DNA from 3 places in the Ectobacillus sp. OTK genome. Region 3 is predicted to be linked to each of the others. Evidence: a T-box and tRNA genes for the amino acid it is inferred to sense, from the RefSeq annotation. Region 3 holds a T-box; the other regions hold tRNA genes.
What was found. A T-box is a leader RNA that pairs with one kind of tRNA and senses whether it is charged. The one in region 3 lies ahead of AC6HZ4_RS22655 (valine--tRNA ligase), so its partner is inferred to be a tRNA-Val.

Region 1 (4,941 bases), 1.1 Mb from region 3:
TTATGGGCGAACTCCCTGATTCTACGCTGCCAAGAAAAGCTTCTAGCGATGGTATTTGGTGCCCGTACCGCAAACCGACACAGGTAGGCGAGGAGAGAATCCTAAGGTGAGCGAGAGAACTCTGGTTAAGGAACTCGGCAAAATGACCCCGTAACTTCGGGAGAAGGGGTGCTCTTCGTAAGGAGAGCCGCAGTGAATAGGCCCAAGCGACTGTTTAGCAAAAACACAGGTCTCTGCGAAGCCGCAAGGCGAAGTATAGGGGCTGACACCTGCCCGGTGCTGGAAGGTTAAGAGGAGAGGTTAGCTCTAGGCGAAGCTTTGAATCGAAGCCCCAGTAAACGGCGGCCGTAACTATAACGGTCCTAAGGTAGCGAAATTCCTTGTCGGGTAAGTTCCGACCCGCACGAAAGGTGTAACGACTTGGGCACTGTCTCAACCAGAGACTCGGTGAAATTATAGTACCTGTGAAGATGCAGGTTACCCGCGACAGGACGGAAAGACCCCGTGGAGCTTTACTGTAGCCTGATATTGAATTTTGGTACAGCTTGTACAGAATAGGCGGGAGCCTGGGAAGCCGGAGCGCCAGCTTCGGTGGAGGCGCCTGTGGGATACCGCTCTGGCTGTATTGAAGTTCTAACCCGCGCCCCTCATCGGGGCGGGAGACAGTGTCAGGTGGGCAGTTTGACTGGGGCGGTCGCCTCCTAAAGTGTAACGGAGGCGCCCAAAGGTTCCCTCAGAATGGTTGGAAATCATTCGAAGAGTGTAAAGGCATAAGGGAGCTTGACTGCGAGACCTACAAGTCGAGCAGGGACGAAAGTCGGGCTTAGTGATCCGGTGGTTCCGCATGGAAGGGCCATCGCTCAACGGATAAAAGCTACCCCGGGGATAACAGGCTTATCTCCCCCAAGAGTCCACATCGACGGGGAGGTTTGGCACCTCGATGTCGGCTCATCGCATCCTGGGGCTGTAGTCGGTCCCAAGGGTTGGGCTGTTCGCCCATTAAAGCGGTACGCGAGCTGGGTTCAGAACGTCGTGAGACAGTTCGGTCCCTATCCGTCGCGGGCGCAGGAAATTTGAGAGGAGCTGTCCTTAGTACGAGAGGACCGGGATGGACGCACCGCTGGTGTACCAGTTGTTCTGCCAAGGGCATCGCTGGGTAGCTATGTGCGGACGGGATAAGTGCTGAAAGCATCTAAGCATGAAGCCCCCCTCAAGATGAGATTTCCCATAGCGTCAAGCTAGTAAGATCCCTGAAAGATGATCAGGTTGATAGGTCTGAGGTGTAAGCGTGGCGACACGTGCAGCTGACAGATACTAATCGATCGAGGGCTTAATCATAATTACACAGCACAGCATGTTATCTAGTTTTGAAGGAATATCCTTCAAACAAAATAGGTCTAGTGATGATGGCGAAGAGGCCACACCCGTTCCCATACCGAACACGGAAGTTAAGCTCTTCAGCGCCGATGGTAGTTGGGGGTTTCCCCCTGTGAGAGTAGGACGTCGCTAGGCCAGCCTTATTAGGTTGCTATGGATTTTTTAACCCCTGGAACAAAAGCTTTTATTGAAACGACTATGATCATATTCCGCAATAGCTCAGCGGTAGAGCAATCGGCTGTTAACCGATAGGTCGTAGGTTCGAATCCTACTTGCGGAGCCATGCTTCCATAGCTCAGTAGGTAGAGCACTTCCATGGTAAGGAAGAGGTCACCGGTTCAAGCCCGGTTGGGAGCTCTTGAAATATTTATTTTTTGGCCCGTTGGTCAAGCGGTTAAGACACCGCCCTTTCACGGCGGTAACACGGGTTCGAATCCCGTACGGGTCACCAACATATGGAGGATTAGCTCAGCTGGGAGAGCATCTGCCTTACAAGCAGAGGGTCGGCGGTTCGAGCCCGTCATCCTCCATTTTTATTCTCATATTGGAGGGGTAGCGAAGTGGCTAAACGCGGCGGACTGTAAATCCGCTCCCTCAGGGTTCGGCGGTTCGAATCCGTCCCCCTCCACCATTTTATTTGAATAAAGCGTTTAAAGATTGTTATACTATATGTATGAAGAAGCAGCTATGTAACAGTGGTTGTTTTTGTTATGTGTAGTAGCAAGTATCTAAGAAATGTCGAATTGTTTACCTTTACTTCTAAGAAGTGAATTCGAGGATGTATGTCTTGTAGTTAAATCAATGGGCTATAGCCAAGCGGTAAGGCAACGGACTTTGACTCCGTCATTCGTTGGTTCGAATCCAGCTAGCCCAGCCATTACGAGCCATTAGCTCAGTCGGTAGAGCATCTGACTTTTAATCAGAGGGTCGAAGGTTCGAGTCCTTCATGGCTCACATGAAAATATGCGGAAGTAGTTCAGTGGTAGAATACAACCTTGCCAAGGTTGGGGTCGCGGGTTCGAATCCCGTCTTCCGCTCCATACGGGGCCTTAGCTCAGCTGGGAGAGCGCCTGCTTTGCACGCAGGAGGTCAGCGGTTCGATCCCGCTAGGCTCCATAATCTATAAAGAAAAAAGCCTTAAATCTAAAAAGATTTAGGGCTTTTTTATTTTTAAAGGATAAAAAAGTATAAATTCTGGAGGTATTGTCTAGCTGTAGTGCTCAATCCCCCGCAGTCAAATAATCTTCCCTACAAAAAAAGTGTCTTTACAATAGGAAAGAAACATACAGGAAGCTTTTGTAAATCGGATTTGCCCGAATCTCGCGTTTTATCCATGGGTTGTTTTCCTTTCAGAGCTAAACGAGGCGCTCCAGCTTTTCTTATTTAGTAAGTATACAAGAAATGTTGAGTTGAATCATAGAATAAAGAATATTTAGAATGTTAGCAAGTAAATAGGGGGATGACACATGCGGAAGGAAATTTCGGTTATTGGGGTTCCTTTGGATTTAGGTCAAATGCGGCGTGGGGTGGATATGGGGCCGAGTGCTATTCGTTATGCCGGTATGATTGAGAGACTAGAGCATATAGGCTATAATGTAGAGGATTTAGGCGATTTATATGTAGAGCGTCCGAATCGAAATGAACCTGATGAGAACCCAAAGCTAAAAAACCTAAAGCAAATTGTGACAGTGTGTACAGAACTGGCGACGAAGGTTGATCATGTGTTAGAGCGCAAGCGCACCCCTGTTGTTCTTGGAGGAGACCATAGCATTGCTATCGGAACGTTAGCTGGAGTTACAAAGCATTATAGGAATCTGGGAGTTATTTGGTTTGATGCCCATGGGGATTTAAATACGGAAGATATCACGCCATCTGGTAATATCCATGGTATGCCCCTGGCCGCAAGCTTAGGATATGGTCATGCTGTTCTTACAAATCTCTATGGGATATGTCCGAAGGTAAAAAAGGAGAACATCGTCATTATTGGAGCTCGGGCTCTTGACGATGGGGAGAAAGAATTTATCCGCAAAGAAGGCATTAAAGTATTTACTATGCATGAAATCGATCGATTAGGAATGGCGGCGGTCATGGAGGAAACGATTCACTATTTAGCCCATACTGATGGAGTTCATTTATCTCTTGATTTAGATGGTTTGGATCCGCACGATGCGCCCGGCGTGGGAACCCCTGTTATTGGGGGGCTTAGTTATCGGGAGGGACATCTTGCCATGGAAATGCTTGCTGAATCCGATCTTATTACATCAGCTGAGTTTGTAGAGGTAAATCCTATTTTAGATGAGAAGAATAAGACAGCAATGACAGCAGTTGCCTTAATGGGCTCATTATTTGGAGAAAAGTTAAAGTAAAAGGGAAAAGCAGCTTTGGTTGCTTTTCCCTTTCTTTGTAAGCATGCTATTGTTATGGTATAATTATTTAGTTATTGTAAATACGTGTTCATGGAGGAAGGGTAAGAATATGTCTTTAGGAGATATGACTGAACTCAAAACGTATCTCAGCAATATTGTAGATATAACCCTCGTGTGGTTTGTTATATATAAGCTAATCCTTGTAATCCGCGGCACAAAGGCAGTACAGCTTTTAAAGGGGATTACAGTCATTATTTTGGTGAGCATTCTCAGCTATTATTTAGAGTTAAATACACTCTATTGGATGATGAAGCAAACGTTGACTTGGGGATTTCTTGCGGTCATTATTATTTTTCAGCCTGAACTGCGACGAGCATTGGAACAGCTTGGGAGGGGAAGTCTATTTGCTCGCAGCAGTCACCCGGTGGAAACGGAGCAGGAGGCTGTGGTGGATGCAGTTGTAAAAGCAACTGAGTATATGGCGAAACGGCGCATTGGTGCTCTCATCTCAATTGGGCGGGAAACGGGTATGAGCGATTACATAGAAACAGGTATCTTAATGGATGCACATGTTTCATCTGAATTGCTTATTAATATTTTTATTCCAAACACTCCGCTTCATGATGGTGCCGTTATCATGCAAAATGATAAGATTAAAGCTGCAGCCTGCTACTTACCGCTTTCAGAAAGTCCATTCATTTCAAAAGAGCTTGGTACAAGGCATAGGGCGGCTCTTGGAATAAGTGAGGTTACTGACAGCTTGACAGTTGTCGTTTCTGAGGAAACTGGGCATATTTCACTTACCAAAAATGGGGAGCTTCACAGGGATTTAAAGTCGGCACAGCTCAAGGAAATGCTGACAAAGGAACTGACGGGAAGTATGAAAACCTCTTCCGCATCTTTATGGAACTGGAGGAGAAAACGAGATGGATAAATTGATGGACAACCATTGGTTTCTCAGAGGTATTGCACTATTACTCGCTCTTATGCTATACATGGTTATTAATTTGGATAAACAGCCGCAGGGAACTGCTGCTCTTCCACTGGGAGATGCTGCTGAAACAATTCAAGATGTGAAGGTCGAGGCATATTATGACCAGGATAAATATGTTGTAAGCGGCCTTCCGCAGCATGTAGATCTAACTTTGGAGGGATCTAATACATCTATTCTCCAAACAAAGATGAAAGAACAATTTGA
Region 2 (4,941 bases), 280 kb from region 3:
TGTGAAGATGCAGGTTACCCGCGACAGGACGGAAAGACCCCGTGGAGCTTTACTGTAGCCTGATATTGAATTTTGGTACAGCTTGTACAGAATAGGCGGGAGCCTGGGAAGCCGGAGCGCCAGCTTCGGTGGAGGCGCCTGTGGGATACCGCTCTGGCTGTATTGAAGTTCTAACCCGCGCCCCTTATCGGGGCGGGAGACAGTGTCAGGTGGGCAGTTTGACTGGGGCGGTCGCCTCCTAAAGTGTAACGGAGGCGCCCAAAGGTTCCCTCAGAATGGTTGGAAATCATTCGAAGAGTGTAAAGGCATAAGGGAGCTTGACTGCGAGACCTACAAGTCGAGCAGGGACGAAAGTCGGGCTTAGTGATCCGGTGGTTCCGCATGGAAGGGCCATCGCTCAACGGATAAAAGCTACCCCGGGGATAACAGGCTTATCTCCCCCAAGAGTCCACATCGACGGGGAGGTTTGGCACCTCGATGTCGGCTCATCGCATCCTGGGGCTGTAGTCGGTCCCAAGGGTTGGGCTGTTCGCCCATTAAAGCGGTACGCGAGCTGGGTTCAGAACGTCGTGAGACAGTTCGGTCCCTATCCGTCGCGGGCGCAGGAAATTTGAGAGGAGCTGTCCTTAGTACGAGAGGACCGGGATGGACGCACCGCTGGTGTACCAGTTGTTCTGCCAAGGGCATCGCTGGGTAGCTATGTGCGGACGGGATAAGTGCTGAAAGCATCTAAGCATGAAGCCCCCCTCAAGATGAGATTTCCCATAGCGTCAAGCTAGTAAGATCCCTGAAAGATGATCAGGTTGATAGGTCTGAGGTGTAAGCGTGGCGACACGTGCAGCTGACAGATACTAATCGATCGAGGGCTTAATCATAAACTAAAAGCGGACGTGAGCGGTTAGCTCCGTAGGGCAAATGTTCTCAGGCAAAAGAAGCCGATAGACTTCGTTGCATGAGGTTATTTGACCAAAGAGAGCTGTGAACTGGAGCTGGATAGAAAAACATTACAAAGTGCAGTGTGTTATCTAGTTTTGAAGGAATATCAAAATTCCTGTTGACTTTATAAAAGAGCGTGATATAATGATCATTGTCTCTAATATGAGTCAAGAAAATAGGTCTAGTGATGATGGCGAAGAGGACACACCCGTTCCCATACCGAACACGGAAGTTAAGCTCTTCAGCGCCGATGGTAGTTGGGGGTTTCCCCCTGTGAGAGTAGGACGTCGCTAGGCAATGTGGAGGATTAGCTCAGCTGGGAGAGCATCTGCCTTACAAGCAGAGGGTCGGCGGTTCGAGCCCGTCATCCTCCACCATAAATATGCCGGCTTAGCTCAATTGGCAGAGCAACTGACTTGTAATCAGTAGGTTGGGGGTTCAAGTCCTCTAGCCGGCACCATATAATGGCGGTTGTGGCGAAGTGGTTAACGCATTGGATTGTGGCTCCAACATTCGTGGGTTCGATTCCCATCAATCGCCCCATTATATCTTGCGGGTGTGGCGGAATTGGCAGACGCACCAGACTTAGGATCTGGCGCCTTTGGCGTGGGGGTTCGAGTCCCTTCACCCGCACCATTTACAATTGTATATGATTACAGTGTTTGTCATGCGGAAGTAGTTCAGTGGTAGAATACAACCTTGCCAAGGTTGGGGTCGCGGGTTCGAATCCCGTCTTCCGCTTTCATGCCGGGGTGGCGGAATTGGCAGACGCACAGGACTTAAAATCCTGCGGTAGGTGACTACCGTGCCGGTTCGAGCCCGGCCCTCGGCACTGTTTCATACAATATATATTCAATAACATGCGCCCGTAGCTCAATTGGATAGAGCGTCTGACTACGGATCAGAAGGTTATGGGTTCGAGTCCTTTCGGGCGCGCTTGAACGGGAAGTGGCTCAGCTTGGTAGAGCACCTGGTTTGGGACCAGGGGGTCGCAGGTTCGAATCCTGTCTTCCCGATATGGGGCCTTAGCTCAGCTGGGAGAGCGCCTGCTTTGCACGCAGGAGGTCAGCGGTTCGATCCCGCTAGGCTCCACTTTAATATTAATATCATGGCGGTGTAGCTCAGCTGGCTAGAGCGTACGGTTCATACCCGTAAGGTCGGGGGTTCGATCCCCTCCGCCGCTACTATAAGGACCTTTAGCTCAGCTGGTTAGAGCAGACGGCTCATAACCGTCCGGTCGTAGGTTCGAGTCCTACAAGGTCCACCATTTAATGCTTTACGGAGGGTTGGTAGAGCGGCTTAATACACCGGTCTTGAAAACCGGAGACGGTAACACGTCCGTGGGTTCAAATCCCACACCCTCCTCCATTTATGTAAATACTTTATCATCGCGGGGTGGAGCAGTCTGGTAGCTCGTCGGGCTCATAACCCGAAGGTCGCAGGTTCAAATCCTGTCCCCGCAACCAAAATGGTTCCGTGGTGTAGTGGTTAACATGCCTGCCTGTCACGCAGGAGATCGCGGGTTCGATCCCCGTCGGGACCGCCATTTGGCTCGGTAGCTCAGTCGGTAGAGCAGAGGACTGAAAATCCTCGTGTCGGCGGTTCGATTCCGTCCCGAGCCACTTTTAATGAGGACGAAGGACAAGTACTCTTATTTGGTAATAAAAATATATTACGCCGGCTTAGCTCAATTGGCAGAGCAACTGACTTGTAATCAGTAGGTTGGGGGTTCAAGTCCTCTAGCCGGCACCAGTTATGAGCCATTAGCTCAGTCGGTAGAGCATCTGACTTTTAATCAGAGGGTCGAAGGTTCGAGTCCTTCATGGCTCACATTTTGCGGGTGTAGTTTAATGGTAGAACTTCAGCCTTCCAAGCTGATAGCGTGGGTTCGATTCCCATCACCCGCTCCATAATAGGGGCCTATAGCTCAGCTGGTTAGAGCGCACGCCTGATAAGCGTGAGGTCGATGGTTCGAGTCCATTTAGGCCCATTGTTTCAATTATTTAAAATTGAATTATTCCGCAATAGCTCAGCGGTAGAGCAATCGGCTGTTAACCGATAGGTCGTAGGTTCGAATCCTACTTGCGGAGCCAAATAGAGAAGTACCCAAGTGGCTCAAGGGGCTCCCCTGCTAAGGGAGTAGGTCGGGTAACCGGCGCGAGGGTTCGAATCCCTTCTTCTCTGCCATTTAGGCCCGTTGGTCAAGTGGTTAAGACACCGCCCTTTCACGGCGGTAACACGGGTTCGAATCCCGTACGGGTCATAAAAAAGAGTTAGCGATATATCGCTAACTCTTTTTTATGCTTTTATTTATCATTTTCTGACAGAAGACCTCTACTGTTACGGGCGCGGCCAGCGATAAGTGGGAATGAGTGTCAGTTAGACAATCACCTGGCATTTTTTGTGAATGAAGAGCTTCTAATGGACAGGCGAACATTCTTTCAGTAAAATATAGTTACCAAAATAAACCAAAAAATTGATGGAGAGAATAAAAGCATGCTATTTTTCCAATCGGATCTATACACACACTGTACCTCAGGACTTGAATTGGGAACTCCCTTGTTCTTTCCAGCTTTATAACCAAGCGATGTGTTCGGTCTATGTGTGGAAACACCTTCGTACGGGGGAAGAGCGTTTCCGGCATTTAAAAATTTTCTTCAAAATGTGTGATTTCCTCAAGTCATGTCGAGAGGCGAGTTCGGAGCCTTGTGTTTTTAACGAACCTCTAGATATTCCTCAATCTTTGCACAAAATGTATAATTTAGTCTCATTCCTTTGGAGTATTTGTGAACAAATTGTGAATGAATATTTTTCTTTACAAAGTAATCTACAAGTTGTTCCAGCTTCTTTACATGATTATTTTATGATTAATGTCAGAATTCCTCCTAAAAAACATATCTCAAATGATAAAAAGGCTACATTATAGTTAACTCGTTTCATTAAAAAGATAACACTATTTTAGTATAAAACGCTTCCAATTCAACCATCGCCAAAATATGATATCAGACGCCTAGTTTGACGAAAAATGACTGATTTTAGCGGACGAAACTATATATTTTCCCTAAATCTGCAAGGGATTTCTCCTTTTTTTACAGAATACTTTATTAAGAAATGTTATTTATACTTGTGAGGTGAAACACGTGGTTACAACCCATCCTACAGATTATGAAGTTCATCTGTTCCATGAAGGGAGTTTGTACGAAAGCTATCAAGCCTTCGGAGCGCATACAACAACCGAGGATGGAATTAGGGGTACTCGTTTCTCCGTTTGGGCTCCACATGCTAAAAGTGTGAGTGTCGTCGGAGAGTTTAACGAATGGAGCAATGAAAGCCATGTAATGGAGAAGTTAAACACAGAAGGAATTTGGTCCTTATTTATTCCGAATATTGGTCAGGGAGAGCTGTATAAGTACGCTATTCAAACGAAGGATGACCAAGTGCTGCTGAAGGCAGATCCCTATGCATTTTTTTCTGAGCTAAGGCCGCATACAGCTTCTATCGTCCATACTTTAGGGAATTATAAATGGAATGATGAAAAATGGATGCGTGCTAAAAAGCGAAAGAAAGTATTTGAAGAGCCACTAGCTATTTATGAGCTTCATTTTGGTTCGTGGAAGCTAAAAGAGGACGGGTCCTTTTATTCGTATCGTGAGATGGCAGAGGAACTCATTCCATATGTTTTAGAGCATCAGTTTACACATATTGAAATTATGCCGCTTGTTGAGCATCCATATGATCGCTCGTGGGGCTATCAAGGAACCGGCTACTATTCTCCGACAAGCCGTTACGGTAAGCCGGAGGATTTAATGTATTTCATTGACCGTTGTCATGAGCATGGTCTCGGCGTGATTTTAGATTGGGTGCCTGGGCATTATTGTAAGGACGCACATGGATTATATATGTTTGACGGAGAACCGACATACGAATATACAGACATACATGTAAGGGAAAACCCAATATGGGGAACGGCAAACTTTGATGTAGGAAAGCCGGAGGTTCAGAGTT
Region 3 (4,941 bases):
CGTTCCAAATCTTATTGATAAAGTTCCAAGTAGACTCTACCTTTTCGATGCTAAAACGTAAGTCTTGACCTGGTGCGCTTCCTGTAGATAGGAAGAATCGAAGAGAGTCAGCTCCATATTGCTCGATCACATCCATTGGATCTACCCCGTTGCCAAGCGATTTACTCATCTTGCGGCCTTGCGCATCACGAACTAAGCCGTGGATCAGCACATCCTTGAACGGGCGCTGATTCGTAAACTCCAGACCCTGGAAAATCATGCGCGATACCCAAAAGAAAATAATGTCGTAGCCTGTTACAAGCACATCCGTTGAGTAATAACGCTTAAAGTCTTCAGAGTCTGTGTTCGGCCAGCCAAGCGTCGAGAACGGCCAAAGCGCTGAGCTGAACCAAGTATCGAGAACGTCGTTATCCTGCTCCCAATTTTCAAGATCAGCAGGCGGTTTCGTATCTACATACACTTCACCTGTTTCTTTATGATACCAAGCCGGAATGCGGTGCCCCCACCAAAGCTGACGGGAAATACACCAATCACGGATGTTTTCCATCCAGTGCAGATATGTTTTCTCAAAGCGCTCTGGTACAAAGTTTACCTTTTCCTCCTGTTGCTGAAGCTCGATTGCCGCATCAGCTAACGGCTGCATTTTCACAAACCATTGCGTGGACAAATACGGCTCTACCACTACGCCACTGCGCTCGCTATGGCCAACAGAATGCGTGTGCTCTTCAATTTTGACAAGCACACCTTGCTCCTGCAAATCCTTTACAAGCTGCTTGCGGCACTCGAAGCGATCCATCCCTTGATACACTCCGGCATTCGCATTCATTGTACCGTCCTCATTCATCACAAGAATACGCGGCAGGTTATGGCGATTTCCGATCTCAAAATCGTTCGGGTCATGGGCCGGAGTGATTTTGACAGCACCGGAGCCAAATTCCATATCCACATAATCGTCACCGACAATCGGGATTTCACGGCCCACAATTGGAAGAACCGCAGTTTTGCCGATTAAATGCTTGTAGCGCTCATCTTCCGGGTGAACGGCAATGGCTGTATCACCTAGCATCGTTTCCGGACGAGTCGTTGCAATTTGAATATAACCGGAGCCATCAGAAAGCGGATAGCGCATATGATAAAACGCACCTTGTACATCCTTATAAATAACCTCAATATCAGACAAAGCCGTTCGCGTTGCCGGATCCCAGTTGATAATATATTCGCCGCGGTAAATGAGTCCCTTTTTATATAAAGAAACAAATACATGTCGCACCGCTTCGGATAATCCTTCATCCAGCGTAAAACGTTCGCGGGAATAATCAAGACCTAAGCCGATCTTAGCCCATTGCGCACGAATATGGGATGCGTACTCTTCCTTCCACTCCCATGCCTTTTCCAAGAACTTTTCACGTCCAAGATCGTAGCGTGTTACACCTTCTTCACGCAGCTTTGCTTCTACCTTTGCTTGCGTAGCAATGCCGGCATGGTCCATGCCAGGAAGCCATAATACATCATAGCCCTGCAGCCTCTTTGCACGCGTTAAAATATCCTGAAGTGTCGTATCCCATGCATGCCCTAAATGAAGCTTACCCGTTACATTCGGCGGCGGAATCACGATTGTGTACGGCTGCTTCTCAGCCTCCCCCTTCGCTTCAAAATATTTTCCTGCAAGCCACCATTCATAGCGTCCTTCTTCTACGGATTTATGGTCGTATTTTGTTGGCAAATTATTATCCGTATTCGTCATACAAACTCCTCCTTCTCAAAATAAAAAACTCCACTCATCCAGAAAAGGACGAATGGAGTTATATTCGCGGTACCACCTTTTTTTGCAAGCAAAAGCTTGCACACTTCATTTGGTAACGGGTTACACCCGACTTCCTCTACTACATATTCAAAGAAGCAGCTCAAGGGCGACCTTCCGACACTGTCATCTAAGAAATCTCGCAGCTACTGATTTCTCTCTCTGAAAGATGCAAACACATCGTACTCTTCCCTATCCAAGCATTTTGTTATTTTCTTATACAAACTATAGTCTAAAAAAAGAAACTGTAATCGTCAATAAGCTTTGCCAAGTTTTTTGTAATATATGCAGGAAATTAGAAAAAAGTGCACAAGGCGCACACAGGGTATTTGCCCTGCATATGGTACTACAAACCGTTTTTTCGGAGGAATGTATAATGCGACGCTTTAAACGTACTTATAATTTTGCAACGCCGAGCTGGATGCGGAATGTTCAAACAATGCTATACGACTTCGTTATTCCGCTCACAGTCTTTCAAGCTATTCGAACACTGCTCTTTCCAACACTTTTAGATTTTATATTATTAATTGTCTTTATTGGATTAACGATTAAAACACATTTTCAAGCATAGGCCCATTGACAGGGTGCGGGAGCAGCATGAATTTATAGCCATGTATCTTGTACCATTGCATTTTGGCAAACATAAAACCTCTCCGGTTCTGGAGAGGTTTTATGTTTGCTGCTGATTTTGCTCTGCTTGATGCTCCGCCGCTTGAATTTGCGATACGAAGTGCTCGGTATTGCTCACAAGCCAATGGCTTTGCTGAAGATGCCTCACATACTGCAATTCATTTCGTTCATCCCGCTGCTCCCCGCTTTTTACGTAGCGGGCAATTTGCCTGATGAAGTTTTGTGGGTAAGCAAGATAGGCAAGCATCAGCTTCTTTTCTTCCTTCGTATAAGGAAACTGTTTTTGATAAATTTGATACCATTCGTAGCGGTCATTTCTTGCAATGGGATATGTGTTAAACGAACGAGTGTAAAATTGCACAAGATCCTGTACTGGCGTGGAAAACTGCGAATTTTCCAAGCTAATAAAATAGCCGTTTCGCTCATGATCAAATAAAAAATGACTTTGAGACACGTTTCCATGAATTAAAGAGATTCGGGTGGTTTCCTTCTCCTTCATAAGCTCCTGCCATTCCTCCAGCTGCCTTGTAGCAAACTCATGCGCACGTAAAATATGATGGTAATACGTGCAATATTGCAGCTCTAATGGAGACATATACCACTTTGCTTCAGATTGCGTCAAGAATGTATCGAGCATATCACGTTCCTGCTCCCAACGCCCTGACAGCATGTTATAATGATTTTCAATGATTTCCTCTGTAATCTTTTCTTCTCGTACTGTCTTTTGGTGCATGGCAGCAAGCGCTTGAAACATCTGATGATAATGGTCGTTCTCCTCACCCTTTTGTTCCGCGCCGTCAAGCCAAGGCATTAAATAATACTGATTTTGTCCGTCCGATAAGAAATACTCTCCGTCACTTGCATGATACACAGGTGCATAATTGGTGAATCCCTTCTCTGAAAGATAGCGAAGATGATGTACAAAGTTGCTCCTTTCGAGTCGGCTCGGGCTCAGCTTTTTCAACGCATAAGGTCCCTGATTCGTATAAACCTTCAATACGCTTCCATGCTCTTCTAAATGTTCTGGATTTAAGCGGTACATTTGCAAAAGAGGTTCATATTGCTCTCTCACTGCAGTTTCCATACGATGAACGACCCTTTCTAACAGAATAGGCGTAAGAAAAGCGGACGCGGTCCGCCCTGCTCCCGAAGGAGACAGTTCTCCGCATATTGAGGCACTTTTTGCCTCAGCAGGCGGAGATCTTTCCTCACAGGGAGCAGGCCGTGGAAGCTAGACAGCGTCTCTTGAGAAATTTCGTAGATAAAAGACTCCCTCACGCTCATCAGCATCATGATGATTTAGATTTCGTTTTTGACACCGGAACATATAAGACCTGGCCTTGTGATACGTATAAATCATCCAGCTGATTTATACGCGCGAGGTGCTGAAGATTTGTATCGTACCGCTCTGCAATCGATTCGACCGTATCACCCGTTTGTACAAAATACATACGCAGCTTTGTAAACTGCTCTTCCTGATTCTTTCCAAACAATCTTGTTAAATATAATGCATTTTCATCACGGCTAGAATACGCAAACTCTTCCTCTTTGCTCTCTTCAGGAACAGGCTGCTGCTTCGCCTGCTCGGCACGGCCAAACAGTTCAACCTGCATGACCGGCTCTTCCTTGTGCAATTCTTCCTCTAGTACAGGCTCTTTACGCACCTCAAATTCAAAAGGCTCAAAGACATCCTCTTCCTCCTGAACAAAGGCAGGAGCAGCATACTGCTCTTCTAATTCCCCCTGTTCTTCTACTCGTTCCTCTAGCTGCTCCTCTGCAATTGTCTGATCAGCTAATCCATAGATCGCAATATCTGCAAGAAGCTGTAAGCAGCCCTTTTCAGGAAGTTCATAATCAAACATTTCAATCTCTACATATAAATCATCCGCCTGTTTCACACGAGAGCGCGGAATAGAAATCTCTAAAGGAAACGAATGCGATAATTCATTTACTCCATCCTCCCGCACATACACATAATCTACCGTGCGTACAGGAGATAGCTCACGCAATGAGAAGGATGCTTCTTCACTGTCCTGTGGAATATATTCTCCTGTCAGCTGCAATTGCCCTTTCACAACGATTTCATAATCTCTATCCTGTATCATGATATCCGGATCAAGCGCAATGGAAAGTAACTGCTCGACTTCCTGTCCCTTTTGGAACCATACCGTTTCTTTTAAGGAAAAGCTAAGTGATGTTTGGTTATCTGCTGCCACTTCGAGTTCCCCCTCTCAAACGTCTATGACATTACAGGTTTATGTGCAAAATGTATGTTTTATGATAAAGAAAAAAAATGGGGTGAGATTTTTGAGTAAACAAGCGGCGGAAAGCGGGCACAGCTCCCTTGCTCCTGCGGAAGCACAACCTTAGCACAAAATGCACGATTCGGGAAAAGTTGATTCATCGAAGATTTCCATATATTCTCCTGCGTACAAGGCGCTTTTTGCCCTTTGCGCGGGAGGTTATTCTGAAGACAGAAGCGGGACGCGGACTAGAGCTATACGTATCTT

Region 1: it has a tRNA-Val gene. The T-box ahead of AC6HZ4_RS22655 (valine--tRNA ligase) is inferred to sense a tRNA for this amino acid. The anticodon was not compared.
Region 2: it has a tRNA-Val gene. The T-box ahead of AC6HZ4_RS22655 (valine--tRNA ligase) is inferred to sense a tRNA for this amino acid. The anticodon was not compared.

Annotation. Positions count from the first base shown of each region.
Region 1 covers NZ_AP048547.1:167,819-172,759, forward strand. The annotation lists rRNA gene AC6HZ4_RS00925 (23S ribosomal RNA) at 1-1,338, shown strand, start outside; rRNA gene rrf (5S ribosomal RNA) at 1,397-1,512, shown strand; tRNA gene AC6HZ4_RS00935 (tRNA-Asn) at 1,586-1,660, shown strand; tRNA gene AC6HZ4_RS00940 (tRNA-Thr) at 1,662-1,734, shown strand; tRNA gene AC6HZ4_RS00945 (tRNA-Glu) at 1,754-1,828, shown strand; tRNA gene AC6HZ4_RS00950 (tRNA-Val) at 1,835-1,907, shown strand; tRNA gene AC6HZ4_RS00955 (tRNA-Tyr) at 1,924-2,008, shown strand; tRNA gene AC6HZ4_RS00960 (tRNA-Gln) at 2,180-2,254, shown strand; tRNA gene AC6HZ4_RS00965 (tRNA-Lys) at 2,259-2,331, shown strand; tRNA gene AC6HZ4_RS00970 (tRNA-Gly) at 2,343-2,417, shown strand; tRNA gene AC6HZ4_RS00975 (tRNA-Ala) at 2,421-2,493, shown strand; gene rocF (arginase) at 2,844-3,743, shown strand; gene cdaA (diadenylate cyclase CdaA) at 3,853-4,677, shown strand; gene AC6HZ4_RS00990 (CdaR family protein) at 4,670-4,941, shown strand, end outside.
Region 2 covers NZ_AP048547.1:4,845,023-4,849,963, reverse strand. The annotation lists rRNA gene AC6HZ4_RS24100 (23S ribosomal RNA) at 1-875, shown strand, start outside; rRNA gene rrf (5S ribosomal RNA) at 1,117-1,232, shown strand; tRNA gene AC6HZ4_RS24090 (tRNA-Val) at 1,238-1,313, shown strand; tRNA gene AC6HZ4_RS24085 (tRNA-Thr) at 1,321-1,396, shown strand; tRNA gene AC6HZ4_RS24080 (tRNA-His) at 1,404-1,479, shown strand; tRNA gene AC6HZ4_RS24075 (tRNA-Leu) at 1,489-1,572, shown strand; tRNA gene AC6HZ4_RS24070 (tRNA-Gly) at 1,606-1,677, shown strand; tRNA gene AC6HZ4_RS24065 (tRNA-Leu) at 1,683-1,768, shown strand; tRNA gene AC6HZ4_RS24060 (tRNA-Arg) at 1,799-1,872, shown strand; tRNA gene AC6HZ4_RS24055 (tRNA-Pro) at 1,879-1,952, shown strand; tRNA gene AC6HZ4_RS24050 (tRNA-Ala) at 1,956-2,028, shown strand; tRNA gene AC6HZ4_RS24045 (tRNA-Met) at 2,047-2,120, shown strand; tRNA gene AC6HZ4_RS24040 (tRNA-Ile) at 2,127-2,203, shown strand; tRNA gene AC6HZ4_RS24035 (tRNA-Ser) at 2,217-2,304, shown strand; tRNA gene AC6HZ4_RS24030 (tRNA-Met) at 2,326-2,402, shown strand; tRNA gene AC6HZ4_RS24025 (tRNA-Asp) at 2,407-2,482, shown strand; tRNA gene AC6HZ4_RS24020 (tRNA-Phe) at 2,486-2,558, shown strand; tRNA gene AC6HZ4_RS24015 (tRNA-Thr) at 2,613-2,688, shown strand; tRNA gene AC6HZ4_RS24010 (tRNA-Lys) at 2,694-2,766, shown strand; tRNA gene AC6HZ4_RS24005 (tRNA-Gly) at 2,773-2,846, shown strand; tRNA gene AC6HZ4_RS24000 (tRNA-Ile) at 2,853-2,926, shown strand; tRNA gene AC6HZ4_RS23995 (tRNA-Asn) at 2,955-3,029, shown strand; tRNA gene AC6HZ4_RS23990 (tRNA-Ser) at 3,033-3,123, shown strand; tRNA gene AC6HZ4_RS23985 (tRNA-Glu) at 3,128-3,199, shown strand; gene glgB (1,4-alpha-glucan branching protein GlgB) at 4,077-4,941, shown strand, end outside.
Region 3 covers NZ_AP048547.1:4,568,841-4,573,781, forward strand. The annotation lists gene AC6HZ4_RS22655 (valine--tRNA ligase) at 1-1,744, opposite strand, end outside; T-box leader at 1,786-2,009, opposite strand; gene AC6HZ4_RS22660 (YszA family small membrane protein) at 2,178-2,372, shown strand; gene ysxE (spore coat protein YsxE) at 2,472-3,515, opposite strand; gene spoVID (stage VI sporulation protein D) at 3,721-4,647, opposite strand.